2 regions of the Mesorhizobium sp. P2_A8 genome follow, and region 1 is predicted to be linked to the other one. Evidence: riboswitches for the same ligand, from Rfam matches in the RefSeq annotation. Region 1 holds a riboswitch; the other holds the start of a gene.
What was found. Region 1 has a riboswitch for thiamine pyrophosphate ahead of AC1D10_RS18400 (YkoF family thiamine/hydroxymethylpyrimidine-binding protein). Riboswitches for the same ligand answer to the same signal wherever they lie in the genome.

Region 1 (14,510 bases):
CGTCGGCAACGGCTCGACCGACACTCTTGCGGCCTGGAACTCCGCGGTGTCGTCATTCCGCACCAAGGATATCTGCATCAAGTTTGGAGTCGGCACCTACGTCTTCAGCAACACCGCCTCCGCCACCCCGTCCGGTACAGCGCATATCCGAATTTTCGGCATGGGGAAAAGCGTCACGCATCTTTTGTGGAACGTGAACGTCGCCGGCATGATCCTGACCACCGGCAAACAAATGACGGTTGAAGTTGACGGGCTGGATTTCGAAACCGGCAGCTTCAACACGAATACGGCGCTCGCGGTCAACAGCTCGGATTGCACCGGTTCAAAATATTCGTCGCATTTCAACGACCTGTCGTTTCGCGGGCAGGGAAATTATTTGCCGTCCGCTTATTGGACGAATGATCTGCTTATCAACGGTCTGTCGGACGTCAGTGCAACCGAGGTTGATTTCTTCGGCAACAGGGGCAACCACACAACCGGTTTGACGTATCAATCAAGCAATCCGACCTGCGTTGCTATCGCGTTGAGCGTAACCCATGCGAATTTCATCAACGACAAAATCGGCTTTCTGTACGGCACCGCCGCGCAAGGCGTCACAATTTCGCAGTCGAACTTCACCAATGGTCTAACAGGCATCAATGTCCCTATCGGCTCAATTGGCACCGCACAACTTGCGGTGTCGGATAGCCAGTTCAACACCGCCAACAATCAGATATTGATCAAGGGAGATTTGCTCGGCTGCCAAATCATGAACAGTGTTTTTACGGTTCCTGCGTCGCCCTGGAATGGTATTTACATCAGCAACGCTACCGCCAACTGGTTCACCATTCTCGGCAATGTCTTCGAAAACACCAAGAGGACGGGCGGCGATGGAATTCAGGTGAATGCCAACGGCGCCGCCAACGTCGGAACGATCATCGGCAATGGATTTTTCAACCTTGGTTTCGGTGTCGGTCTTCAGGCCGGCTCCCGTCATTGGACGGTTGCGTCCAACTCTTACAACCAAGTGAGGACGAACGTATCCAATTCCGGCGTTGGCAATTTGGTTGGCGTCGCAACCCCGTAAAACCCAATGGTGGCGAGAAAAGGGAAGACGGGTAGTCGGACAAATCCGGCCGATCCCGGTGGCGCCACCATGAAGGGCGTGACGCTCGCCAACTTCCGCCGCTACGTGAGGGCCGGCGCCACCAAGGCTTCCTCCGGTGCTGGCCGGCCGGATCGAACACCGTCACCACCATTGGCAACCGGTTGGAGGGGTGCATTCGCTAGTGGCTTGGGCGCCAGACGCGATATCCGTCTGCGCAGCGGCGTCTCGACGTAGCGGAATGAAAAATGACTGACGATCGTCACGACGATCAACGTCAGCCCGAACCAGATAGGTCTCGGCAAAAGCGAAATTGGCGTCCACATCTTGAGCGCAACATAGATGGGCAAGTGGAGCAGATAGACGGAATAGGACATGTCGCCATACCACCTCAGCACGCCCCGCCCCAACAGGCGCTGGGCAACCGGGGAGGCTGTCGAAACCAGTACGAGAGAAGGCAGATAGACAAGGTAGAGCGTGCTGCTGAACAGAGATTTTGGCAATTCAAGGACGTAAATCATTCCTGGCCACGACAAGACGTAGAGGACCAGAAGCGCAACGAACGGGACATCGTACGACTTGTCCGGCTCAAGGTTGACGCGCCCGGCGACGACGCCGGCGAGAAACAGAGGGGCGGCCTGCATGAGTACAGGAGTGCTGATGGCGGCGCTTTGGAGAATGGCCACCGCCGCGAGCAGCAAGAAGTTGGCAGCATTGCCCAGGCGCTGGCAAATCCACCAGATCAGGGGGAAAACCAGATAGAATTGGATCTCTCTCGGGATCGTCCAGAACACCGATTGGCCGGCCCAGAAAGCGTAATGGTGCCACCATCCATCCCACTGCAGCCCGTAAAAAGGCTGGCCATCACCTGTCAGCAACAGCCAGGCATAGGCTGCCGTCACGCAGATGAAAAACAGTGGCAGGACGCGTGCCGCGCGCTTGACCCAGAAGTCAATCACCGCCGAGCCAGAAATCGGGGCAGTCGAATACTTCCTGCCCATCAGAAATCCGGACAGCACGAAAAACAGTTCGACACCGATGATGCCGCACCAGGCAAATGTGAGGGGATGCCACGGCGCATCGGTCGCGAAATGCTGAAGGAACACTGACAGCGCGGCAATGCCGCGCAGCCCATCGAGCGCGAACATTCGCGCATTATTATCCTGCAAGCTAAATTCCCCCGTCCAGGCCGACTATAGCCAGAATCCCAGACTTAACAACTGCCCAGAGAGGGCGGAAAGGAACTGCCTTGGACCGCAACTTCGCGCAGGCGCTTGCGCGTCTTGAAATCGGAAGGCGGGTGGTCGGACAAATCCGGCCGATCCCGGTGGCGCCACCATGAAGGGCGTTGACGCGCCGACTTCCGCCACTACGTGAGGGCCGGCGCCTCCGAGGCTTCCTCCGCTGCTGGCCGGCCGGATCGAACACCGTCACCACCATTGGCAACCGGTTGGAGGGGTGCATTCGCTGGTGGCTTGGGCGCCAGACGCGATATCCGTCTGCGCAGCGGCGTCTCGACGTAGCGGAATGAATAGTGGCTGACGACGGTAACGACCGCCAGCGTCAGCCAGAACCAGATGGCTGCCGGCAGAAGCGCGATCGGTGTCCACATTTTGAGCCCGAAATATATCGGCCCGTGTAGCAGATAGACGGAATAGGACATGTCGCCGTACCGCCGCAGCACGCCTCGCCCCAACAGGCGCCGCGCCAGCGGTGAGGCCGTTGCGACCAGCACCAGGGCGGGCAGATAAATCAGGTACAGCGGTCCTTGCGAAAGGCCGCTGTACAGGGATTTTGGCAGGCCAAGAACATCGATCATACCCGGCCATGAGATGACGTAGAAAGCGACCAGCACCACGAACGGAACATCATATGATTTCTCGGGCGCAAGGGTGATGCGTCCGGCGACGACGCCGGCGACGAACAGCGAAGCATACGCCATGAAAAGAGGCGTGCCGATCGCGGCCATCTGGCAAATGGCGACGGCCAGGATCAACAGGAAATTGGCGGCAGTGCCGAGGCGCTGGCAAAGCAGCCAGATCAGCGGGAAAACCAGATAGAACTGCATCTCCGGGGGGATAGTCCAGAACACCGATTGACCGTTCCAGAAGAGGTAATGCTGCCACCACATCTTCCACTCGAGCGCGTAGAAGGGGCGGATCTGACCGGTCAGCCAGAGCCAGGCATAGGCCGCAGTGATGCAGATGTAGAACAGCGGCACCACGCGGGCGACACGCTTGACCCAGAAGTCGAGCACGGCCGCGCCGGAAATCGGGGTGGTCGAGTAGTTCCGGCCCATCAGAAAGCCGGACAGCACGAAGAACAATTGCACGCCGACCAGACCGGCCCAGGCAAATGTGTGGGGATGCCACGGCGCATCGGTCGCGAAATGCTGAAGGAACACTGACAGCGCGGCGATGCCGCGCAGCCCATCGAGCGCAAATATCCGCTCATTGTTGTTCTGCAAGTCGAATCCCCCGGCCCAAGCCGACTACATAGCCAAGAATCCGAAACTCAACAACTTGCCCGCGAGGGCGGGAAGGAACTGCCATGGACCGCAACTTCGCGCGGGCGCTTGCGCTCGTCCTGAAATCCGAAGGTGGCTGGAGCGACAACGCTGCCGATCCCGGTGGCGCCACCATGAAGGGCGTGACGCTCGCCAACTTCCGCCGCTACGTGAAGGCAGGCGCCACCAAGGCGGATCTCAAGCAGATCAGCGACGCGCAGGTCGCCGCCGTCTACCGCCGTTTCTACTGGGACGCGGTGCTCGGCGCCGAATTGCCCGATGGTGTCGACCATGCGGTGTTCGACTTCGCCGTGAACAGCGGGCCTGGCCGGGCGGCGAAAACCCTGCAGGCGGCCCTGGGCGTTGCCCAGGACGGCCGGATCGGGCCGGCGACCCTTGCCGCCGCCAGGGCAAAGCCGGTCGGCGTCACCATCGACGCGCTTTGCGATGCGCGGCTGGCCTTTCTCAAACGGCTGCCGACATGGTCAACATTCGGGCGCGGCTGGTCCGATCGTGTCAAATCGGTGCGGACTCAAGCCTTGCTGATGTCGGCGCAACCAGCGGCGCCGGAGGCCGCGCCGGCGCCTGTGCCGGCTCTGCAACCGTCCGGTGACGAAACGGCCGCTGGCGATGTGCCTGCGGCCCGGCCTGTACCGTCGGCCGGCAAGACTGCCGTCGCGGCCGGCATCCTCGTCCTCATCGCTGGAACGCTCACGGCCTTCCGGCATCACGTCAGCGATCTTTTCGGGAGCCTCTTCTGATGAAATGGGTCAACACCAACGCACTGCACAATCTCCTCAACACGCTGATCGCGATCATCTGCGGCGGCGCCCTGGCCGGCTTCGACTGGACGATGTTCGGCGTCACCGATCGCACCGCGCTTCAGATCAGCGGCACCATCGCCCTTGCCAAGATCATCATCAACGCGGTGCGCGACGGTCCGCGCGGCATGGTCGCGCCGCCGCCGGCCGAGGAGAAATGAGATGGGAGCGCTCGCCCTGCTTGGCCAGTTCTGGCCGTATCTGCTTGCAGCGGGTGCCGCGCTCGCCGGTCTGTGGACGGCCTATGCCAAGGGCAAGGCTGGCCAGAAGGCCAGGCAGGATGCCGCCGACGACGCGGCGCGCAGCGAAGCCCGCAAGATCGACGACGCTGTCGCGGGCCGGGCGCCTGACAAAAACAGGGGGAGGCTGGCCAAATGGTCAAGATCATAGCCCTTTCGCTGATGCTGGCTGGCTGCACTGCCGCCGGCGGGTCGTTCTGCGCGGTCGAGCATCCCATCCGGCCGACAAAGTCGGAGGTGGAAACCCTTTCCGACGCGTCGGTAGCGGCGATCCTGGCGCACAACGAAAAGGGCCAGACGATTTGTGGATGGAGGCCGTGATGCACGATCTTTTCGACCTGCTCGGCATCAAGGGACCGGTCGTCGCCGCCGGCCTTGCCGGCGGTGTTCTGCGGGCGCTGTCGCGGCATCGCTACAAGCTGCGCGAAATGCTGGCCTCGCCGATCTGCGGCGCGCTCGCCGCGGCCTACCTGACGCTGCCGGTGGTGTCCTACGCCAGGATCACCGGCCTGCCGATGCCGGATCCGGCCGACGACACTACCACGCTTGCCGCCGCCTTCCTGATCGGCGTCTGCGCCATGTGGATTTCGGATATCCTGTTCGAGTTTGTCCTGCGCAGGTTCAAGCCTGCGCCGGAGGAGTGAAAACGCCAGCAGCAACCATTCCTTCCGCCGCTCGTTGACCTTGCGCCGGGTTGATCCGCGGCAGGACCCAGAACTGCCGCTGCCCATGGTGGCGGGCTTGTTGTTTGTCGGTTTCGTGCCAGGACCTGCGTCAAAGCAAATGTCGGAAGCGTACAGTTCCTCCGATAAGTAAATTGTGAATATCATCCTAAAGTTGCATATTATTTGCGCGATATGTCATAGTTAATGGACTGAGACTTGTTTAAGTGCTTCAATAAAATCGTCATGAGCTATTGCGCGGGCGCTGGTGCTTGAGAGCGCATAACATTCTCCCGCCCCAGCGGGAGCTATGTGGTGACAGTCAATCGACCTAATATGTTTTCTGGAATTCCCATCGAGAGACGTGACGGCACCATCTCGATTCTCAGTACACTTCCCCAGATGGCGGACGCTCTGGCAAACGACTGGCCTTCCGATGGCCCACTGTTTTTAGCAGCACTTGCTGCCCTGGTCGGGGAAAGGGTGGGATGTTGCAGCACAAGGGACGTCCACCGAGCCTTCATTGCCGCGGCTGTCGAAGCCGATTGTCTTCCCGACAGCTACATGAGGAAGTGAGCGACCAAATGCCTCTCACCCTGCGGACGACCCTTTGCGAAACGAGAGATGCGTTGCATGTGCTTCGAAGGGCTCTATTTGTCCGAGGGCATATCGAAGCAATGGGAGAGATCGATTCCCTCATAGGCGTCGCGGAAGGCAAGGCAGTCCACGCGATCGGCAACATTGACCGGGCCGAGTTTCGAAAACCCATTCTCGAAGCGGTGGCGAACCCGGCGATGCCCGAAGCAATCGTTTTCCCAGTCGCCCTGCCGACAAAGCTTGGCGAGCTTCGCGAACAAGGCATGGGCCTCAGCGCCTATTGCGGCAATGCGCGCTGCGGTCATTTGCGTTCGCTGGATCTCGATAGCCTGATCGAGATCTACGGCACCCACTACGATTTCATCAGCGAAAGGCGGCTGGCGTCGAAGCTGGTATGCAAACGGTGCCAGAATGTTGGGGGGAGGCTGGTCGTGGTCTCCGACAAGAGGCCCCGGTACTGAATGCCGGGCAGCCGGCAGTTCGTGGTGTGTTCGCGGGCAACTGGTACGATGTCCAGGTGTGCGCCCGACGATATCCGCCGCAACCAACCCCTTGTGGACCCTGTGACGGGTTGACACTGCAGAGCCAGCCCGCTGCCGCAAGGTGGCGGGCTTTTTTGCGTTTCCAGCCCGATCAAGCCAGGATGTTGACGGCGCGTGCCGCGACCAGCGCGATGGTCAGCAGCGAGATCATGGCCTCCGCCATCATCAGCAGCTTGGCGCGTTGACTGAGTGGCAGCGTGTCCGTCGGAGAGAAGGCCGTCGCATTGGTGAAGGCGAGGAAGAAATAGTCGACGAAGCCGGGTAGCCAGTTGCGAAGTTCACGGTCGTTCAGCGTCATCTGCGCGAACAGGAAATCGGCCTGTGCAAGCTTGACGAGGCCGCAGGTCGGCGGCCCGCCCCGGTCGGTGCTCCAGAACCACAGGGCAAAGACGATGACGTTGGTCACCCAGATGTTGAGCGCGTCGATCAGCAGCGTCGTGCCGCTGTTGCCGGCATGGCCCTCCAGCAAGGCTCGCACCAGCAGGACCAGCGAGCCGCAATTCATGACGCTGATGATGGCGGTCATGGTCAGGGCTGTTCTGCGGATCATGACACGAAACTGGCCGATCGCATGCCACTCGTGATCCTCGACCGCCTTTCGGGTGGCGGCCTGTGTCCAGGCCGTGGCCACCGACAAGGGCAGCAGCAGGGCGGCCTCCAGCCCCGGCGCCAGCCAGCGCGGCCCGAATGAGAGGTTGTTGATGACCAGAAGCTGCAGGCAGATGATGACGAGGACGGCCGCACGCGCCATCCAGAAATCGAGCGCGCGGTAGTGTATGACGGCATGCTGGTGGCGCATTGGAATCCGGATTTTCGAACAGGGCCAGGCGTGCAGCGCTGTCCTGCCTGGAGAGAGGAGCGCCGATGTTCCTGCTCGATCTTGGTGCTGCAATGGCACACAGCTATACTTTTTCGTAAGCTTCGATGTTTGGGGCTGTTCGTTAAACCGGACTATGTGATTTAAGCGCCGCATGGCGGGGATAGATGGATCCATGGACAAATGGGGGCCGGCGGGATTGCCTGCCGCCGGTGTCGATTCCACATCGGTTTTGTCCAGTCTGATCGGTCACCCCTGGTATCTGCTAGCGATTTTGTGCCTGACGCAGATAGTCTGCTGGACGGCGATGCCCGCACTTATCAACGTCTCGCCGCCCAACGATGTCGTCGAAGGCTTCATGTGGGGACGCGAATGGGTGCTGTTGACCTACAAGCACCCACAACTTCCCGCATGGCTGCTCGAGACCAGCCATCTTCTGACCGGATCGTTCCGCTGGCCGCAATATCTCGTGGCCCAGCTGACGATCTCGGCCACTTTCGTCCTGGTCTATCTGCTGGCCCGTGACTTGCTCGGGCAGAGGCGCGCGCTGGCCGCCGTGCTTTTGATGCCGTCGCTCTATTTCTTCGGTTGGCCGACCCCGCAGTTCAATCATGACTACGCGCAGATGCCCTTCTGGGCAGCCATCTGCTGGCTGCTGTGGCGTGCGGGCCGTGGCGGCGGGCCGGGCTGGTGGCTGGCACTCGGACTGGTGTCGGGCGTCGGGCTCTACGCCAAGTTCTCGACCGGCCTGCTGTTGCTGTTCGGCGCCATCTGGCTGTTGTGCGACGCACGGGCACGCAGCCGGCTTGCCACGCCTTGGCCATGGCTTGGGCTCGCCGTTTTCGTCGCTGTCGCAGCGCCGCTGGCCGTCGAGCTCTACCGCATCGATTTCCTGCCGCTGACCTATGCCGCCTGGCGCGATCAATGGGTGCTGGCCCATCGCTCCCGCTTCTATTACATCGGCGTCCAGATGGCCGGGCTCTGCGGCTTTGTCCTGGTGCTGGCGATATCAGGGCTGCTGCGGCGCTCGCCCCCGCCGCAAGAGCCCGTCGGGCGCGGTACGCTGGTCTATCTCCTGTGGATGGGGGTTGGCCCGGCGATCCTCGTCATGGTGGCGTCCCTGTTCGCCGGCGTAGGCGAGGCCTGGGGCGCGCCGATGTACAATCTTGCTGGCGTTGTGGCGCTGGCTCTGCTGGGCCACCGTCTCGCCGACGTCGAGATGCGAAAGCTGGCGATCTGCGCGCTCATCTTCATTGTCGGCATCTCCGGTGCCTATGCGGGCATCCGCTGGACGAAATGCAATCTGCGCGGGCGCATGGACGCCGTCTGCTGGCCGGCGCAGAAGATCTCGGATGAGGCCGAGGCCGTCTGGCACGCGGCGGCGCCCGATCGGCTCGACATCGTTGGCGGCCATGGCCTTCTTGCGCCGCTGGCGGGCCTCAATGCCTATGACAAGCCGTCTATCTTCACCGACCTGAGCATGCAGTACGCCCCCTGGATCACCAAGGAGCGGCTGCGCGACCACGGCATACTCCTGGTCTGGCCTGGGCGCGACGTGCCAGCTCAGCTGCAGGCGTGGGTGGGCAACGTCCCGGTCAAGACCGTTCTTTTCGACTGGTCGCTCAAGGCGCCGCCGGTGGCGATCAGTTTTGCCGCCGTTCCGCCCGGCGCGCCGCAGTTGCCGGGTGCGATCGACAGCCTCGCCCAAACGAGCAACTGAAGCAGGTCGGCCAGTCTGCTGGACGAAGCAAGCGACAATGCCCATTTATGGGGAGATCCAAACTTGCTTTTGCGCAATTCCAGACGGAAAAACCGCTACACTTTTCCTGGAATTGCTTTTGAGGAGACGTGATAATGGCGACTTCGACCCAACGCGCAGTGCTTGCCGGCGGCTGTTTCTGGGGCATGCAGGATTTGATACGGCGCTATCCCGGCGTCATCTCCACCCGTGTCGGCTACAGTGGCGGCGACGTACCAAACGCCACCTACCGCAACCATGGCTCCCATGCCGAGGCCATCGAGATCAATTTCGATCCTGCCATCATCAGCTATCGCACGCTACTGGAGCGCTTTTTCCAGATCCATGATCCGACGACCCGCAACCGCCAGGGCAACGATGTCGGGATGAGCTATCGATCGGCGATCTACTACACCAGCGATGAGCAGAAGCGCGTTGCCGGAGACACCATCGCCGATGTCGACGCCTCCGGCCTGTGGCCGGGCAAGGTCGTCACCGAGGTCGCACCGGTCGGCGACTTCTGGGAAGCCGAGCCCGAGCATCAGGACTATCTGGAGAAATATCCCAACGGCTACACCTGCCACTTCGTCCGGCCGGGCTGGAAGCTGCCGGTTCGCGAGAAGGCGGTTTCGTAGGGTTCACAGGATCGGGGCCAGGCCCCGATCCACGCCTTGCCGATTGCCGCAGATCAAGCCTGCTGCGTCGGATAGAGCGTCAGGATGTTGACGTTGACCCTTGGCGGCTGCGCGACCGCGTAGAGCATGGCGGCGGCGATGTCCTCGCTCTCCAACTGCTCCATGTCGCCCAATCTTTGCTCGACCGCCATCCGCACATCGTCGCGCATGTTGGCGGTGAATTCGGTTCTGACCGCGCCGGGTTCGATCACTGTGACGCGGATACCGTCCTTGCCGATTTCGCGGCGCAGCGATTCCGCCATGGCGCTGGCCGCATGCTTGGTGCCGGAATAGACCACCGATGGATGGATGTAGCGGCCGGTGCCGGACGAGACGATGACGATGTGCCCCGATCCCTGCCGTTTCATCGCCGGCAGCGCCGCGTTGATCGCGTAGAGCAGACCCAGAATGTTGATATCGACCATTTCCCGGTATTCGCCGGTGGTGGTGTTCTGGAACGGGGCGGCGACGCCGACACCGGCAACATTGAACAGCATGTCCAGCCGGCCATAGTCTTCCAACACGCGCCGGACCATGGCGGCTGCCTGGGATTCGTCGGTGATGTCGGCCTCGATGGCCAAGGCTTCGCCGCCGTTGTCGCGGATGCGTGTGGCCAGATCGTCGAGCCGCTGCCGGCGCCGCGCCGCGATGGCGACGATCGCGCCTTGCGCCGCCAGCGCCAGCGCGGTTGCCGCGCCAATGCCCGAGGAGGCGCCGGTTACCAGGACGATTTTTCCATTGAGTTTCCGCATGTTCGTTGCTCCTGCTCAGAAGGAGATTCAAAGGCATTCGGTGCCGATCCTGCTCGGCACGTTGGAGCCATATCCTCAATCTGGACTGCAGACGCCCTACGGAGAATATGATAGAATATCATCATACTCATTGGAGAATCCGGTATAATGCGCGGTAGCGAGTATGCGGAGCTGAAGGCCTTTGCCGCTGTCGTCGCGCATGGCAGCTTTGCCCGTGCGGCTGAAGATCTCCGGATGTCGGCGTCGACGCTCAGCCAGACGATCCGTCAGCTCGAAGCGCGGCTTGGCCTGCGCCTGCTCAACCGCACGACCCGCAGCCTCTCGCTGACTGAAGCCGGCGCGCGCCTGCATGCGCGCTTCGCGCCGGCCATGGCCGAGATGGAGGCGGCGGTCGGCGATGCGACCGCCTTGCGCGACACGCCGGCCGGCATCTTGCGCGTCCATATGCCAAGCGTTGCCGCCGCCACCTATCTGGAGCCGGTGCTCGGCCGTTTTCACCAGGCATGGCCGGACATCGTGCTCGATGTGACGATCGACGATGCGGCCATCGATATTGTCGAGGCCGGCTATGACGTCGGCGCCAGGCTAGGCGAATTTCTCGAAGCCGACATGGTCGCCGTGGCGCTTGGCGGCACGCTGCGCCAACTCGCCGTGGCCTCGCCGGACTACATCGCTCGTTGCGGATCGCCGTCGGCACCGGTCGATCTGCTCCACCACCGCTGCATTAACTGGCGCCGGCCGGGCAGTGCTGGCCTCTATCCCTGGGAATTCGCCAGGGATGGCCAGTGGTTCTCGGTCGCGGTCAACGGCCCGCTTGTCGTCTCCAGCCGCGACATGGCGATTGCCGCCGCTGTGCAGGGTATCGGCATCGCCTTCTGGGCGGAAGACCTCATGCGCCCGCTGATCGATGCCGGCCGGCTGGTGTCGCTGCTGGATGATTGGTGCGCGACCTTTCCCGGCTGGTTCCTTTGCTATCAGAAGCAGCGTCATACACCACCGGCCGTACGCGCCTTCGTCGATTTCCTGCGCCATGCGCATGCCGGCCGCCAGACGCTGCCAGCTGGTTGAGCGTTTGTCGCTCGAAAGGCCGGGGTTTCGGTCGCGGCAGCGAAGGTTGCCGACAAACTCCGGTCCGGCAGCACCGACGGTTTGCGCTCAGGGCCTGGGCCTGGCGCAATGCTTTTGGCGCAGAGCACCGAAAAAACGGCTTTCGCTTCAGCTCGAATGGTGCTTTAACCCGCGCATCCACAGGGGTGCTCCGTACGGTCGGGGCTGAGACGGGGGCGGCAAGCCCACAGACCCTAGAAGCTGATCTGGGTAATACCAGCGGAGCGAGGCGGGCGATGTTTTCAGGCGCACAGATTTCCCTATATCCCATGGCCGACGATTTCGTCGGTGTCATCCTTGGCGCGCTGGGCGCGCTCGATCCCTACCGCGACCGGCTCAGGATCGAGACCGACGACATCTCGACCTTGTTGGTCGGGCCGCCCGAAGTGCTGTTTCCGGCGATCCGGGACCTGTTCGTGGCGGCGGCACGCAGCGGCAAACATTGCGTGCTGTCGGCCACCATCTCGCGCGGCTGCCCCGGCGAGCCGGATGATCCGATCTGCAGCTCCGATGCGCTTGGCGGACCTGCCAGGCCACTCGGCCCGCGCAAGGACGCGGCAATCGCGGCGGTGCGCGGCGCGGCCGCCACCGGCCAGCCGGCGGCAGCGCAGTTCTCGCTCTATGTGATGGGCACCGACGACCACATGGACGAGATCTACGGCTGCATCGATTTTCTCAAGCAGTCCGGCGTCTATGAGCGCTCGAAGCATTTCTGCACGAAATTGCGCGGGGATGCCGGCGCGATCTTTTCGGCGCTCGACGAGGCCTTTTGCCGCTTCGGGCCCGGCGCCGGCCACGTAACCCTCGACGTCACGGTCTCGGCCAACAGCCCGTCGGCCGTCTGAGCCAGCCGCGCTTTCGCGCGACCTCGTCAAAGGTTATGTCCGTGGCCTCACCATCAGTCGCTTCGCGCCCGATCGCGAGCCTTGTTGTCAAGACAGCACCAGCCGTGATCTCGGTCGGGCTGCTGCTTCTGGCGTGGCAGCTCTACGCCACGTGTTCCGGCATCAAGCCGACGACGCTGCCGGCGCCGTCGCGCGTGTTCGAGCAGGCGGTGCTCAATCGCGAGGTGCTGGTCGACAATGCCATTCCCACCATTCGCGCCACGCTGATCGGCTTTGCCTTTTCACTCGGCGCTGCTTTTGCGCTGTCGATGCTGGTCGATTTCTTCCAGCCGCTGCGGCGTGCGCTGTTTCCCGTTTTCATCGTCAGCCAAACCTTGCCGCTGGTGGCGATCGCGCCGCTGGTGGTGCTGTGGTTCGGCTTCGGGCTGACGCCCAAGATCATGCTGGTGGCGCTGGTCACCTTCTTTCCGATGCTAGTGGCACTGGTCGAGGGCTACGAGGCGACGGAGACCGAGATCGGCCAGATGCTGCGCGCGATGGGGGCAGGGCGCTGGCGCGTCTTCGTGCTGGCGCGGCTGCCGTCGGCGCTGCCCTATTTCTTCGCCGGCCTGAGGATATCCATCACCTATGCCGTGGTCGGCGCCATCTTCGCTGAATATGCCGGTGCGGCGAAGGGGCTGGGCATCTACATGCTCAACGCCAAGAACAATTTCCGCCCCGATCTGGTGCTGGCCGCCGTCGGTGTCAGCGCTGCGCTGACACTTGTCCTGTTCGCGTTGACGGTGCTGCTGCAGCGGCTTGTCATGCCCTGGGAACGGGCCGCCGGCAAGCAACCCGCCGGCATGGGGCCGCGGCCATGAGCAGGCTCGAGCTGCGGCATGTGCGCAAGGCCTTCGGCGGGCTCGACGTGCTTGCCGGCATTTCGCTCTGCGTCGGCGCCGGTGAATTCGTCTCCATCCTTGGTCCATCGGGCGCCGGCAAATCGACGCTGTTCCAGCTTCTGACCGGCGCGCAGCACGGCGAGGGCGAGATGTTCTTCGACGGCGCGCCGCTCGACGACTACGGCAGGCATTTCGCATTCATGCCGCAGCGTGACGCGCTGATGCCGTGGCGACGCATCCTCGACAACACGACGCTCGGGCTCGAAGTGCAAGGCGTCAGGCGCAAGGCGGCGCGGGCGCGCGTCGCGCCGCTGTTTGCCGAATTCGGGCTTGCCGGCTTCGAGCGGCATTTTCCGGCGCAGCTGTCGGGCGGCATGCGCCAGCGCGCGGCGCTTTTGCGCACCGTGGTGCAGGAGCGCGACATGCTGTTGCTCGACGAACCGTTCGGCGCGCTCGACGCACTGACCCGCACCGCCATGCAGCGCTGGCTGGAACAGATGTGGCGGCATCACCGCTGGACGGCGCTGCTGATCACCCACGATGTGCGCGAAGCCGTGTTCCTGTCCGACCGAATCTATGTGTTGTCGGCACGCCCGGCCCGCATCGTCCGCGAAATCAAGGTGCCGCTGCCGCGGCCGCGCGATCCCACCGGAGTGGCCGCGCTGCAGGCAAGCACGCTTGAAGCCGAGATTCTCGACATCATCCTCAATCCCGGACCCAACCCACACCCATCCAAAGGATACGATCATGACTGACTTGACGCGCCGGCAAGCCTTGTTGCTGACCCTTGCCACGGGTGTTCCACTCATTGCCGGAGCGGGCCGGGCTCAAACGCAATCGGCGGTACAAAAGGTCACCGTCGCACTAGACTGGACGGTCAACACCAACCACATCGGGCTGTTCGTCGCCCGCGACAAAGGCTTCTATTCCGAAGCCGGACTCGAGGTCGACATCCTGCCCTACAGCGATACTGGGGCCGGCACGCTCGTTGCCAACCGCGTCGCCGATTTCGGCATCAACGGCACCATCAGCCTGTTCACCCAGAAAGCCGCCGGAGCTGACCTGAAGGGGGTCTATGCCGTGGTGCAATCCGAAACCGGCCGGCTGGTGTTCAACGCGTCGCGCAGCGAGATCAAAAGCCCGAGAGACCTTGACGGCCTGACCTATGGCGGCTTCGGCAGTGCCTGGGAAAACGCGCTGATCGGCACCATCATCCGCCACGATGGTGGCAAGGGCAAATTCGAG
Region 2 (14,510 bases), on a different contig from region 1:
CGAGACCGCGGCACCGGGCGACAGCGCATTGAGCACGCGGAACAGGTCGAGCTTGCGGTCGACACCAACCATCTGGGCGGACAGCGAACCCATCGTCTGGCCGGGCTGAACGGTGACGACGCGGATATGCAGCGGCTTCAGGGCCGCCTTTTCCGCCGCGCTTAGGATACGGAACGATCCGCTGACCGAACGCGCTACGGTATCCAGCGAGGTGCTGGCGGATGGTGCCGCAGTCAGCAGCCGGTAGACCTGGCCGCCGGCGCGGATCACTGCGATGTCGAACTGCCAACCTTCGGCGCCGGCATGCGCGGTCGCCGCCTCATTGCCGTTGATCGTCTCCTGCTTGACGCTGCTGTCGTCGAGGCCAGCCACCCAGCCGCTGCGGATATAGTCGGTCAGCGCGCGATTCTTGTCGATGGAGACGCCATCGAAGCGGATGGCCATGTCGCCAGGCCCGGTTGCTGTCACAGCCGCGGCCGAATTGTCGATGATGAAGCCCTGTGGCACCGAGAAGGACACGCCAAGGCCCGGATGGAGGAAGGTCTCGCCACGCACATAGCCTTCCTCGGGCGTGTCGCCATAGAGCAGGCCGTCTATCCCGGCGAGGAAGGAATCGCGGTCGCGTGTGCCGACGCCAGGTGCGCCGAACTGACGGGCATGGCGCTGCGCCAGATCGATGCGCTGCGGGGTGTTGGGGTGGGTGGCCAGGAAGTCGAGGCTGGCATCGGTGGCGCCGCTGATCGAGCGGAAGTCGGTATAGGCCGACATCGACTGCAGGAAGCGGCCGGCGGCGAAAGGATCGTAGCCGGCTTCGCCGATCGACTTGATGCCGATGGCGTCGGCCTCCAGCTCCTGGTTGCGAGAGAATTGCGCCAGCCTGAGTTTGCCGCGGATCAGCGCCGCCTTAGCGGTCGGGCTGTCGCCGAGCACATCGGAAACCACCTTGGTCGCCAGGCCTTCCTCGGCCTCCAGCTGCTGGCGCTGCAGGCCGTGATTGGCGGTGACGTGGCCCATCTCATGCGCGATGACCGCGGCCAGCTCGGCCGAATCGTTGGCCAGCGCCAGCAGGCCGCGCGTGATGTAGAGATAACCGCCCGGCAGTGCGAAGGCGTTGACGTTGGGCGAATTCAGGATGGTGATGCGATAGGTCTGCGTCGGGTTGGCCGACACGACGGTCAGATTGCCGACCACCTTGGCGACCATGCGCTCGAGCTTGGGATCGGAATATTCGCCGCCATAGGTGGCCAGGATGCGCGGATGCTGCGCCTTGGCCAGTTCGGCGAGCTTGCTGTTGGCGGCGACATTGTCGACGGTGATCGGCCTGTCGGAAGGCTGGAAGCCGGATTCCTGAACCTCGGGCGGCGTGAACATCTGGCAGCTCGCCAGCGCCACGGCGAAGCCGGCCAGCGCAAGAAAGCGCGCCAGCGGATTCATTCGTAGTCTGTCAACGCCGATCGCCAGAACGGCTTCCTTTCGGGTCCCTGCGCATGGCCACGAAAATCGGGGGCGATCTTCGGAACGTGTCATGCGCTATCTCAAACTGCTGCAGCATCCGTCGCGCGTCCCTCGGGGCGGGCGGCGGATGCTGCAGGCAAATCACGGCCTGTGCCGGACCGGTGAGGCGGACCTAGCCACACTCCACCACTCATGGCAAGCAAACGCCACATCGCCTGGAGCCGGTTTGACCGTAAATTATGTCCGCTTCCGGGCAACATCCCGTGATACGGCATTCCCGGCGCTTGCACCGACATAGCGCCGGAACGCTTCCGGGCCAGCCCCGGTGAAGAAATCATCCGCCTTGCCGGTTGCCGCGACAACGCCGTTGTCCAGAAACACCACGTGCTCGCCGATGCGGCGGGCATCCCCCGGCTGGTGGGTGACGAACAGCACCGTCATGCCCCGTTCGGCGTGGACTGCGGCCACCAGATCCAGCATGTCGTCGCGCAGCGCCGGGCCGAGCGACGCAAAGGGTTCATCGAGCAGGAGCACCGGCCGGTTGCGTACCAGGACGCGGGCCAGGGCGACGCGCTGGCGCTCGCCGCCGGAGAGTTCACGCGGCAGGCGCTTTTCCTTGCCGCCAAGGCCGGTGCGTTCGAGCGCCTCGGCGATCGCGGCGCGGTCGGCTTCGGTCAGCCGCAGCGATGGCGAGCGGCCGAGCCCGACATTCTGCTCGACGGAAAGATGGGCGAAGAGGTTGTTTTCCTGGAACACCATCGACACAGCTCGCGCTGCCGGCGGCTCGGCGCTGACATCGGCGCCGCCGATCAGCACGCGGCCTGACTGCGGCGTCTCGAAGCCGGCCACCAGGTTGAGCAGCGTCGACTTGCCAGAACCGCTTGGCCCCATGATGGCGGTGATTTTCGACGCGGCGAAATCGACATCGAAGACAAGCGGCGCGTCACCATAGCTGAACGACACCTGGTCCAGCCGCACCGGAACACCCTTTTCAGACCTGCTGGCCGCCCCGTCAGGCATCCCGATCCTTCTCCCTTCCAAGCCAGTGCGCCGCTACGATCAACGCGAGGCAGACGAGGCCGAGCAACAGCGCCAGGCCGGCGGCGTCCTGCGTGCGGTAGCTGCCCATGCGCGCCAGCAGAAGGTAGGGCAACGTCTGCACGGAATCACTGCCGAACAGCGCGATGACGCCGAGATCGCCAAGCGACAGCGCCATGGCGAAAGCGAAAGCCGTGGCGAGCGGCCGCCGCAGCGATGGCCAGTCAACCACGATCAACCGGTTCCAGCCGGCAATGCCGAGCTGAGCACAGAGCCGTTCATGACGTTCGCTCGCCGCATCATAGGCGGGACGGACGGCGCGCAGTGCGAACGGCATCGCCATCACAGCGTTGACGGTGACGACCATGACCGGGGCGATGGCAAAGACATCGCCGACATGGCGCAGCAACAGAAACCAGCCCGCGCCGACGACGATCGGCGGCACGACGAGGACAAAACCGGCACCGGTATCGGCGGCGTGTTCCAGCATTGTCTTGGGACCAGTCCGGCGGTTCAACGCCAGCGCCCGGCGCGCCATGGTCAGCGCCAGCGACAACGTCACGGAAAGCAGCGCCGACAGGAAGGCGAGCACCGCACTGGTCAGCGTCGCCTGCCGCACGGCGACCTCACCGGCCAGCCGGCCGAGATCGGCGCCAAGCCCGGCCATCACCGTGGCGACCATCGGTCCGGCAACGAACAGCAGCGTCAGAACGATGAGCACGACGTTCAGTGAGGTCTCGGCCCCGTTGACCGAAAGATAGCGGCGTGTCGCAACCGGCAGATTGGTGTCGCCGACCACATTGGCGCCAAGCCGCGTCAGCGCCAGCACGACGGCAAACGTCAAGGCGATCTGCAGCAGGGTCAGCGTCACGGCGCGCGCGGGATCGAAATCGAAGCGCAGCGCCTGGTAGATGCCGACTTCAAGCGTTGTCGCGGCCGGCCCGCCACCGAGCGTCAGCACGGTCGTGAACGAGGTGATGCAGAGCATGAAGACAAGCCCGGCGACAGCCGGCAACGCCGCACGCAACGTTGGCCATTCGATCAGCCGGAACGCCGGCCGCGCCCCCATGCCGAGCTGGCTCGCCAGCCGCCACTGATCGGCGGGGATGGTCTGCAGTGCCTCGAGGAACAGCCGCACGCTGAGCGGCAGGTTGAAGAAGACATGGGCGATGAGGATACCCGACAGGCCATAGATGCCCGGCCAGTCTCCACCGCCGATCACGCTTAACACGCCGGCGAAATTGCCGGCGCGGCCATAAAGCGCCAGAATGCCGAGTGCCGCGACGATGGCGGGCAGCGCCAGCGGCACGGCGAACAGCTGCAGGATGAAGGCGCGGCCAAAGAAGCGCGGATGCCGCGACAGCGCGCGTGCCACGAACAATGCCGGCACCACCGAAAGCAGCGTCGAGAGTACGGCCTGCCACAAAGTGAAGCGAACAACGCGAAGGAGATAAGGATTGAAGGCTGCCCAGGCGCCGGAGAAATCGTGAACGCCTTCGACGAGCAGTCCGGCAAACGCACCGCCGATCAGCAGCGCGATGGCGGCAAGCGCGATGATACCGGCGCTGATGCGGGGGTCAGAGGACGCGCGTTGCACGCTGGACCGCCTGACCCGAGACCTGCCATTGACTGGAGTTCAGCGGGCGCCGCGTTCCTTCGCGCCTCCCTCTGTCCTGCCGGACATCTCCCCCACGAGGGGGGAGATCAGCCGTCACTAATCTCAGATGTCGCAGGACGAGCGCCAGCTCCCAAGCTGCCAATCTCCCTCCTTGAGGGGGAGATGTCCGGCAGGACACAGGGGGGCGCCGTAGAGCACTCATCTTCGATCAGTTTACCACAGCCTATTTGCTCATCACCGCCAGCCATTCATCCACCCAGGCCTTGCGGTTGGCGGCGACCTCCTCGGGGCTGAACAGTAAGGTCTTGGTCGGCTTGACCAGTTTGTCGAAGGCCGGGTTGAGCGGCTTGTCGGTCTTGCCGGCCGGAAACATCCAGTTTGTCTCGGGGATGGCATCCTGGAATTTCGGTCCGGTCATGAAGGCCATGAACTTTTCCGCCAGCGGATTCTTGGCCCCTGTGGTGGTGATGCCGGCGACCTCGATCTGCAGATACTCGCCCTCTTCGAACGACGCCGCCTGGTAACGCTCGGTGTTCTCGGCGACCATGTGATAGGCCGGTGAGGTGGTGTAGGACAGCACCATCGGCGCCTCGCCCTTGGTGAACAGGCCGTAGGCCTCGCTCCAGCCCGGCGTCACGGTCAGCACCTTCGCCTTGAGCTTCGCCCAGGCCTCCGGCGCCTTGTCGCCATAGACCGACTTCACCCACAACAGCAGGCCGAGGCCCGGCGTCGAGGTGCGCGGATCCTGGATGACAATCTTGTCGTCGGCACTGCCTTCGACCAGGTCCTTCAGGCTCTTCGGCGGGCTCTTCAGCTTCTCGGTGTCGTAGACGACGGCGAAATAGCCATAGTCGAAAGGCACGAAAATGTCGTCGCTCCAGCCGCCCGGCACACTGACATCGGACACCGCGCCATGTGGCGCAAACAGGCCTGTGGCCTTGGCATCGGCGGTCAGATTGGTGTCGAGGCCGAGCACGATGTCGGCCTTGGTCGATGCCCCTTCCAGCCTGACGCGGTTGAGCAGCGCGACGCCATCGGCGACCGAGACGAAGTCGACATCGCAGCCGCATTCGGCCTCGAATTCCTTCTTCACCACGGGACCCGGACCCCAGTCGGCGGTGAAACTCTCATAAGTGTAGATGGTGAGCTTGTCCTTGGCCAAGGCCGGCCCGGACAGGACCACAGCCATCGCAGAGACAAGAGAGTATAAAAGCGTGCGCATCGGCGCCTCCTTCGTTCGAATTGAAAGGAATTGAGGCGTCGGACTGTCCGAAACGTCTAATCCCTCCGCCGGTACAAACCGGATCAGGTTCAGCGGGTTGGCGACTTGCCTCTCAGCCGGTCCGCGAAGATCGCGTCCGGCACCCCGTTAGAGCGTTTCGACACATAGGCCCGGCCGATCCCTCACGCAAGTGGGAGTTTGCCGGCCTTCCGTTTCCCGTGCCGGGCTGGTAAGGGCCACACGATATGAGCACATTCACCATCTTGCTTGGCGGCGATCTCATCCACACGCCCCGGCTCGACCGCCAGGTCGCAGGCTCCCGCGTCATCGCCGCCGACGCCGGCATCGGCCATGCGCGGCTGCTGGGTCTTGTCCCGGAACTGTGGGTGGGTGATTTCGATTCCGTGCCCGCCAACCTGCCGGACGATCTCGCCGCCGTACCCCGCCGGACCTTCCCGGCGGAGAAGGACAAGACCGATGGCGAATTGGCCATCGCCGCCGCGCTGGAGCGCGGCGCGACCAGCCTGGTGCTCGCCGGCGCCTTCGGCGGCAAGCGCGCCGACCACGCCTTCCTGCATCTGGCGCTCGCCCTGCGGCTGGCCGAGGCCGGGACGAGGATGCTTCTGAGCAGCGGCGCCCAGGAAGGCGCCCCGCTGCTGCCCGGGAAAGCCGGCTTCGACTATGCCGACGGCACGCTGTTTTCGGTGCTCGGCTTTTCCGATCTTTCCGGCCTGACAGTCACCGGCGCCAAATGGCCGCTCGATCACGTCAAGGTGGCGTTCGGCTCGTCATTGACCATCTCCAACGAGGTCAGGGGTCGCCTCGAAGTCACGCTCGGCCATGGCCGCGCGTTGTTGCTAGCTCACCCTTATCCCCTACCTGAAAGCTGACATGGCCCCGCCTCTTCTCAATCTCGACGGGATAAAACTGACCTTCGGCGGCACGCCGCTGCTCGATGGCGCCGCCTTGACCGCGTCGGCCGGCGACAAGATCGCTTTGGTCGGCCGCAACGGGTCCGGCAAGTCGACGCTGCTGAAGATCGCCGCCGGCCTGATCGAACCGCAGGACGGCGAGGTGTTCCGCCAGCCCTCGGCGACCGTCCGCTATTTGCCGCAGATGCCCGACATGGAGGGTTTTGCAACGGTCCGCGCCTATGTCGAGGCGGGGCTCGGCCCCGCCGACGATCCCTATCGCGCCAGCTATTTGATGGAGCATCTCGGCCTGTCGGGCGAGGAGCGACCGAACGATCTTTCCGGCGGCGAGGCCAGGCGCGCCGCCCTCGCCCGCGTCATGGCGCCGGAGCCCGATATTCTGCTGCTTGATGAGCCGACCAATCATCTCGATCTCTCGGTGATCGAGTGGCTGGAAGAGGAACTCGTCCGCACCTCCTCGGCGCTCGTCGTCATCTCGCATGACCGCCGCTTCCTCGAGCGCGTATCGCGCGCCACCGTCTGGCTCGATCGTGGCCAAACCCGCAGGCTGGACAAGGGCTTTGGCCATTTCGAGGAATGGCGTGACCTTGTGCTGGAAGAGGAAGAGCGAGAGCAGCACAAGCTCGGGCGCCAAATCGTGCGCGAGGAGCACTGGCTGCGCTACGGCGTGACGGCGCGGCGCAAGCGCAACATGCGCCGGCTGGGTGAACTGCAGACCATGCGCCAGCGCTTCCGCGGCCATCGCGGCGCCGAAGGTTCGGCAACCATGGTGGCCAGCGACGCAGCCGAATCCGGCAAGCTGGTGATCGAGGCGAAAAACATCGAGAAGAGCTTTGGCGACCTCACCGTGGTCAAGGGATTCTCGACCCGCATCCAGCGCGGCGATCGCGTCGGCCTGGTCGGGCCGAACGGCGCCGGCAAGACGACGCTGCTGAAGATGCTGACCGGCGAGATGCAACCCGACGCCGGTTCGGTGCGGCTCGGCACCAATCTGGAGATCGCCACACTCGACCAGAAGCGCGAGGCGGTCGACCCGCAGGAGACGCTTGCGCAATATCTCACCGACGGACGCGGCGAGAACCTCGTCATCAATGGCGAGCAGCGCCATGTCGTCTCCTACATGAAGGATTTCCTGTTCAAGGCTGAGCAGGCACGTACGCCGGTGCGCGAGCTTTCCGGCGGCGAACGGGCGCGGCTCTTGCTGGCGCGCGTGCTGGCGCGGCCGGCAAACCTTCTGGTGCTCGACGAGCCGACCAACGATCTCGACATGGAAACACTGGAGCTGCTGCAGGAATTGGTGGCCGGCTTTGCCGGCACGGTCATCCTGGTCAGCCACGACCGCGATTTCCTCGACCGCACCGTGACCAGCATCATCGCTCCGGACGGCGGCGGCCGCTGGATCGAATATGCCGGCGGCTATTCCGACATGCTGGCACAGCGTGGCGGCACCAAGCTCGACGACCGCAAGGCTCGCCCGAAGGCCGAAGCCGGCGAAGCCCCAGTGACGGCCAAAAGTGAGGCCGCGGCGCCAAAGGGGCCGGCGAAGAAACTGTCGTTCAAGCAGAAATTCGCGCTGGAATCCCTGCCCAAGAAAATCGAGGCCGTGATGGCTTCCATCTCAAGGCTTGAGAACAACATCGCCGATCCGGCCTATTACGAGCGCGATCCGGCCTCGTTCCAGAAGACCATCGCCGCCCTCGACAAGGAGCGCGCGACACTGGCGGCGCTCGAGGAAGAGTGGCTGGAACTGGAGATGCTGCGCGAGGAGATGGAAGGGTAATGGTGTTCGCGGGCCTTATATTGGACGCATAAAGGGACGCGAACTCCATGCTTCAATCGAAGTCGGCGAAAATCCGTCGGCCATCAGTTCGCAGTTGATCGAAGACGCCAAAGCGTTGGGCATCAACATTTCTTGCGCCGCGGAGATGGGTATTGTGAAAGCGATCTCGGCGAAAAAGACGCGTCAATGGGCAAGAAGAGAACAACGAAGCCATTGCAAGCTGGAACGACCATGTCGGACGCAAAGGACTGCCCCAAGCCAAATATCGGCTGTTTTGATGTCGCCTAAGGCGCTCTCGTCTCAGCCCGCCGTCTTCGCCTGCCAGGCCTTGATCGCTTCGTCGAACACCTTCTCGCCGGGAATGCCCTTTTCCATGGTCAGCAGCGCCCGCCGACCGGTCTTGTAGACGACCGGCACGTCGATCCAGTCCTGCCCGCGAAGCAAGGTCATGTTGGCGTCCTCATCGGCCTTGGTGTCGTTGAGCGCGACGAGGAAGAAGCCGTCGGCGATCTTGGCCGGGATGCCGATCAGCGGGCTGCCGGCATCTTGCTCAGAACTCTTCATGGCGACACGCAGAATGTTGTCGACACCGCCGCCTTCGAAGCCGTCGGGCGTCAGGAAGATCATCTCGATGATGTGGCTGGCCGGCAGTGTCTGGTCGGTGTTGCGGCGGATGGTCATGCGCAACTGGATGTCCTTGCCCGGTATGGTTGCCTCAGCGCGGATTGCCGGCTCCGGCGGCAGGTCGCCACCGGGCGATTCCTGCACCAGTGACCAGACGATGCTGCCGGGCTCCGCCGAACCCTGGGCGGTGCTGGTGCGTTCTTCATAGAAGATCGCCTTCTGGCCGACCGGCAGCGCGGTTTGCGCGGGCGCGGCCGCCGGTGCTGGCGGCGTGGCGCCTGCCGGTGCCGGAGGAGTGGCGGCAGCATCAGCCGGCGCAGCGGGCGCTCCGCTGGCAGGTGGCGTTGCGGGTGCCGTACCCGGCGGCGGCGTTGCGGCGGGTGCGGCCGCGGCCGGGGTGCCGGTAGCCGGGGCGGAAACCGCCGGCGCGTTCGTCGCCGAGGGCGGCGTGGTCAGCGCGGCGACCGATTCGCCTTCGCCGATGCCGCTCTGTCCGCCGGCCGGGCCGGGATCGACTTCGCTGCCCTGTGGCGTCAGCCGCTGCGTGAATTTCGTGCCTTCGGTTTCTGTGCCGGCAGCTGCTGGCGCCGGCGGCGTTGCCGCGGCATCGGTTGCCGGCTTGGCCGGCGCCGGCTTCACCGGTTCGGTCTTGACGACCTTGGTGCTGCCGTCAAGTCCCAGCATCTTGCCGAAGGCGTCCTTGTTCAGCCAGATACCATAGCCACCGCCGGCAACGACCAGCAAGGCGACGATGGCGGCGATCAGCCCGCCATAGCTGCGCTTGCGTTCTGCCGGGCTCAGGCGCTCAAAAGTATCCGACACCGGCTCTTCGTTGCTTGAAAAGACATCGACCCCGTCGTCGGCCACCTCCTCGCTGTCCATGCCCGGAAGGGCCGTGTCAGCGCGAGCAGAAGGCGCCGCTGTCGGCTTTTGCCAGCTAGGCTCGACCTTGGCGACAGGTGGTGGCGCCGGTCGATATGGTTCCGGCTTGCCGAGAGGCGGCGGCGGCCAGGTCGGTTCTGCCTTCGCCGGTTGCCGTGTATGGCTCGGCTGGTTCTTGTTGCGGTCGATGGAAGAAAAGATGTGTTCCAGTTCCGCCAGCGGGTCGGTCTCCGGACCGCTCTTGGCATAGTCCCGCTCGACACTTACGACAGCGTCTTCCAGGGAGCGCTTCTGCTTGGCTATGACCTCGGCGGACAGCGGCGGCGAAAACTCCGCAAGTTTCTTTTCGAGCGCGGAACGCGCGCCGTCATAGATCCGCTTGCGCGTATCGAGTCCCGGCTCGCCGTGCTTGTCGAGCTGCCTTTTCAGAACAGAAACGAAATCTGCCATGCTTCGGTCGACCTGTATTTTGCTCCCGGGCCGGCCCCCGCAAATCAGCCGCGATGCCCCGGAAAGGCTGAGAAACTAGTCTTGAAACGGATCGGTCACAAGTATCGTGTCGTCCCGTTCCGGACTTGTGGATAGGAGCGCGACAGGGGCGCCGATCAGCTCCTCGATGTAACGAACATATTTGACGGCCTGGGCCGGCAGGTCGTTCCAGCTGCGCGCGCCGGCGGTGGTGCCTTTCCAGCCCTCCAGCGTCTCGTAGACCGGTTCGACGCGCGCCTGCGCGCCCTGGCTGGCCGGCAGGTAGTCGATCATCTCGCCGTCGAGACGGTAGCCGGTGCAGACCTTGATCTCGTCCAGCCCGTCGAGGACGTCGAGCTTGGTCAGCGCGATGCCCTTGATACCGTTGACGGCGACGGCCTGGCGCACCAGCACCGCGTCGAACCAGCCGCAGCGGCGCTTGCGGCCGGTGACGACGCCGAACTCATGGCCGCGCGTGCCGAGAAACTCGCCGATCTCGTTTTTCTGCTCGGTCGGGAACGGGCCTTCGCCGACGCGCGTCGTGTAGGCCTTGGTGATGCCGAGCACGTAGCCGATGGCGCCCGGGCCGACGCCGGAGCCGGCGGCCGCCTGGCCAGCGACCGTGTTCGACGAGGTGACGAACGGATAGGTGCCGTGGTCGATATCGAGCAGCGTGCCTTGCGCGCCCTCGAAAAGGATGCGCTCGCCGGCCCGGCGCTTGTCGTCGAGGATCTTCCAGACCCGGTCCATATAGGGCAGGATCTCGGCCGCGACCGAGGTCAGTTCATGCATGATGGCGTCATGCGTGACTTCGGCATGGCCAAGCCCGCGACGCAGCGCATTGTGATGCGTCAGCAGCCTGTCGACCTTCAAGGGCAGCGTTTCCAAATCCGCCAAATCCATCACCCGCACTGCGCGCCGGCCCACCTTGTCTTCATAGGCGGGGCCGATGCCACGACGGGTCGTGCCAATCTTCGTTCCGGAGTTGGAGGCGGCGTCCTCGCGGAATCCGTCCAGCTCCCGGTGCAGGGACAGGATAAGCGCTGTGTTTTCGGCTATTTTCAGGCGCTCCGGCGTCACGTCGACACCCTGCGCCTTGAGCTTTGCCACCTCGGCGACGAAAGCATGCGGGTCGAAAACGACGCCATTGCCGATGATGGACAGCTTGCCCTGCCGCACGACACCCGACGGAAGCAAGGACAGCTTGTAGACCTTGCCGTCGACGACCAGCGTATGGCCGGCATTGTGGCCACCCTGGAAACGCACCACCACATCGGCGCGTTCCGACAGCCAGTCGACGATCTTGCCCTTGCCTTCGTCGCCCCATTGCGAGCCGACGACCACCACATTGGCCATGTTTCTTTTCCCTTGAGACGCCGCCGAGCGGCTTGAATATGGTTCGAAACGACAGGCCTCTATAACGTCAAGACCTCGTGAGCGCGACCTTTCTTTGCCGCCAAAAATGCGCTGAGGCACAACAATTTTCGGCTTTGACATCATTTACTTGGGCCGAAGGGGGCAATAGGCCGGCAAACACCGCTGCTCACCTCTGGCGGCCGGAATCCCGCGATGTATCGAAGCGCCTACATATTCCTGTTGCTCACCACCTTGCTGTGGGGCGGCAATTCGGTGGCCGGTAAGCTGGCGGTCGACCACGTCTCGCCGATGACGCTCGTCTTCCTGCGTTGGGTGCTGGCCGTGGCGATCATGCTGCCGATCGGCTTGCAGACGATACGCGAGGACTGGCCGATGGTGCGCAAGCACTGGCTCGTGCTGGCGGCCCTTGGCGCCAGCGGCTTCACCTTGTTCAACACGATCTTCTACACAGCGCTCAACTACACGACTGCGATCAACGTCTCGATCGAACAGGCGGCGATGCCGATCCTGATCATCGTCGCCAATTTCGTCTTCTTCCGCCTGCGCGTGAACTGGGCGCAGATTGTCGGCGTCGTGCTGACCATCGCCGGCGTGGTCCTGACCGCCTGCCACGGCGACCCGCGCCGGCTGTTGACGCTGGAGCTCAATTTCGGCGACGCCATCATGCTGGTCGCGGTGTTTCTCTATAGCGGCTATTCGGTCGGACTGCGGCTGAAGCCGGTGATGCACTGGCAGAGCCTGATGCTGGCCCTGTCGGTTGCCGCCCTCGTCACCTCGCTGCCCTTCTTCCTGTGGGAGGTCGCCGCCGGCAAGGTCATCGTGCCCGACGCGCGCGGCTGGGCGGTCATCGTCTATACCGCGATCGGCGCCTCGGTCATCTCGCAGATCTTCTACATCAGGGGCAACGAACTGATCGGTGCCAACCGCGCCGGCCTGTTCATCAACCTGGTGCCGATCTTCGGCACCCTGCTGTCCGTGCTGATCGTCGGCGAGACGTTCCAGCTCTATCAGGCACTCGCTTTGGTGCTTGTGCTGGGCGGCATCGGGCTTGCCGAATACAGCGGGCGCAAGGCAGCGAGACTGCCGTCAGCCAGAACACGATGAACGAACGAAAGGCGCGGGCCAGGCCGCGCCTTTCGATCTTTCGCAACAGCTCGGGATCACATCGCGTTGATGTCGAACTGCAGCCGCTTGGCCGAAGCGATCGACTTGTGCGCCTTGACCTGTTCCAGCACGTTCTCCGGGAACGGTGCATCGAGATAGAGCAGCGCGATCGCATCGCCGCCCGGCCGGTTGCGGCCAAGCTGGAAGTTGGCGATGTTGACGCCGTTCTCGCCGCACACCGTGCCGAGCAGGCCGATGATGCCCGGCGCGTCGGCATTGGTGGTGTAGAGCATGTGCTGGCCGACCTCGGCGTCGAGGTTGATGCCCTTGATCTGGATGAAGCGCGGCTTGCCGTCGGAGAAGCAGGTGCCGGCGATCGAACGCGTCCTGTGCTCGGTCGTGACCGTCAGCTTGATGTAGCCGTCGAACACGCCCGATTTGTCGCGCTTGACCTCGGCGACGATGATGCCGCGCTCCTTCACCATGATCGGCGCCGACACCATGTTGACGTCGGAGACCTGCGGCCGGATCAGCCCGGCAAGTGTGGCGCTGATCAGCGCGCGCGTGTTCATCGTCGCGGTCGAGCCGTCGAACAGGATCTCGACCTCCTTGATCGGATCCTCGGTGACCTGGCCGACAAAGGCGCCGAGCACTTCGGCGAGCTTGACGAAGGGCTTCAGGCGCGGCGCTTCCTCGGCGGTGATCGACGGCATGTTGATGGCGTTGGAGACGGCACCCTTGATCAGGTAATCGGCCATCTGCTCGGCGACCTGCAGCGCGACATTCTCTTGGGCTTCCGCCGTCGAGGCGCCGAGATGCGGTGTCGCCACCACGTTCTCCATGCCAAACAACGCGTTCTGCTCGGCCGGTTCGACCTCGAACACGTCGACGCCGGCGCCAGCCACCTTGCCGCTCTTCAGCGCCGCGATCAGGTCGGCCTCGACGACCAGCCCGCCGCGCGCGCAATTGATGATGCGCACGCCGTTCTTCATCTTGGCGATCGCCGCGGCGTCGATGATGTTGCGCGTCTTGTCGGTCAGCGGCGTGTGCAGCGTGATGAAGTCGGCGCGGGCGAAAAGCTCATCCAGCTCGACCTTGTCGACACCGAGTTCCTCGGCACGTTTGTCCGACAGGAACGGGTCGAAGGCGATGACATGCATCTTCAGGCCAACGCCGCGCGTGGCGACGATCGAGCCGATGTTGCCGCAGCCGATGACGCCCAGCGTCTTGCCGGTGATCTCGACGCCCATGAAGCGGTTCTTCTCCCATTTGCCGGCATGGGTCGAGGCGTTGGCTTCCGGGATCTGGCGGGCCAGCGCGAAGATCATGGCGACCGCATGTTCGGCGGTGGTGATCGAGTTGCCGAAGGGCGTATTCATCACGATGATGCCCTTGCGGCTCGCCGCCGGGATGTCGACATTGTCGACACCGATGCCGGCGCGACCGATGACCTTGAGATTGGTGGCGGCGTTGATCAGCTTTTCGGTGACCTTGGTAGCCGAACGGATGGCGAGGCCATCATATTGGCCGATCACTTCGGCGAGCTTTTCCTTGTCCTTGCCGAGGTCGGGCAGATAGTCGACCTCGACGCCTCGATCCTTGAATATCTGCACGGCGGTGGGAGAAAGTTTGTCTGAAACGAGAACGCGGGGCATGGATTTGATCCTTTGCGATTGGCGTCCCTCCCGCTTGGGAAGGGTCGGCGCGAAGCGCCGGGATTGGGTTGTTGCGGCCGACGCGGCCAAATCTTGTTTGGATGGTGAGAGCTGGGTGGAGATGACCCCACCCCGTCCTCCGGCCATCCTCCCTTCAGGGGAGGACTCAGGCCGCAGCCTTGAGCGACGCCTTCTGCGCGGCAAAGGCCCAGTCGAGCCAGGGCAGCAGCGCTTCGAGATCCGACGTCTCGACCGTCGCGCCACACCAGATGCGCAGGCCGGGCGGTGCGTCGCGATAGGCGCCGATGTCGTAGGCGACACCTTCCTTGTCGAGCACTGACACCAGCCCCTTGGC

Region 2: linked by a shared signal. The riboswitch ahead of thiB (thiamine ABC transporter substrate binding subunit) and the one ahead of AC1D10_RS18400 (YkoF family thiamine/hydroxymethylpyrimidine-binding protein) in region 1 are both predicted to bind thiamine pyrophosphate.

Annotation. Positions count from the first base shown of each region.
Region 1 is NZ_JBFUDB010000006.1:37,780-52,289, forward strand. Features, by position in the region: gene AC1D10_RS18325 (hypothetical protein) at 1-1,066, shown strand, start outside; gene AC1D10_RS18330 (acyltransferase family protein) at 1,168-2,232, opposite strand; gene AC1D10_RS18335 (acyltransferase family protein) at 2,454-3,551, opposite strand; gene AC1D10_RS18340 (glycoside hydrolase family 108 protein) at 3,635-4,351, shown strand; gene AC1D10_RS18345 (hypothetical protein) at 4,351-4,572, shown strand; gene AC1D10_RS18350 (hypothetical protein) at 4,574-4,801, shown strand; gene AC1D10_RS18355 (hypothetical protein) at 4,786-4,971, shown strand; gene AC1D10_RS18360 (hypothetical protein) at 4,971-5,294, shown strand; gene AC1D10_RS18365 (DUF982 domain-containing protein) at 5,649-5,888, shown strand; gene AC1D10_RS18370 (hypothetical protein) at 5,885-6,370, shown strand; gene AC1D10_RS18375 (hypothetical protein) at 6,543-7,250, opposite strand; gene AC1D10_RS18380 (glycosyltransferase family 39 protein) at 7,444-8,988, shown strand; gene msrA (peptide-methionine (S)-S-oxide reductase MsrA) at 9,123-9,641, shown strand; gene AC1D10_RS18390 (SDR family oxidoreductase) at 9,695-10,432, opposite strand; gene AC1D10_RS18395 (LysR family transcriptional regulator) at 10,580-11,500, shown strand; TPP riboswitch at 11,672-11,785, shown strand; gene AC1D10_RS18400 (YkoF family thiamine/hydroxymethylpyrimidine-binding protein) at 11,776-12,384, shown strand; gene AC1D10_RS18405 (ABC transporter permease) at 12,420-13,244, shown strand; gene AC1D10_RS18410 (ABC transporter ATP-binding protein) at 13,241-14,020, shown strand; gene AC1D10_RS18415 (ABC transporter substrate-binding protein) at 14,013-14,510, shown strand, end outside.
Region 2 is NZ_JBFUDB010000001.1:995,131-1,009,640, reverse strand. Features, by position in the region: gene AC1D10_RS04925 (M48 family metalloprotease) at 1-1,434, opposite strand, end outside; gene thiQ (thiamine ABC transporter ATP-binding protein) at 1,693-2,475, opposite strand; gene thiP (thiamine/thiamine pyrophosphate ABC transporter permease) at 2,468-4,090, opposite strand; gene thiB (thiamine ABC transporter substrate binding subunit) at 4,335-5,333, opposite strand; TPP riboswitch at 5,377-5,490, opposite strand; gene AC1D10_RS04905 (thiamine diphosphokinase) at 5,579-6,223, shown strand; gene AC1D10_RS04900 (ABC-F family ATP-binding cassette domain-containing protein) at 6,225-8,045, shown strand; partial or broken gene AC1D10_RS04895 (hypothetical protein) at 8,140-8,193, shown strand; gene AC1D10_RS04890 (hypothetical protein) at 8,258-8,323, shown strand; gene AC1D10_RS04885 (hypothetical protein) at 8,346-10,001, opposite strand; gene AC1D10_RS04880 (adenylosuccinate synthase) at 10,077-11,375, opposite strand; gene AC1D10_RS04875 (DMT family transporter) at 11,589-12,500, shown strand; gene serA (phosphoglycerate dehydrogenase) at 12,557-14,155, opposite strand; gene AC1D10_RS04865 (phosphoserine transaminase) at 14,322-14,510, opposite strand, start outside.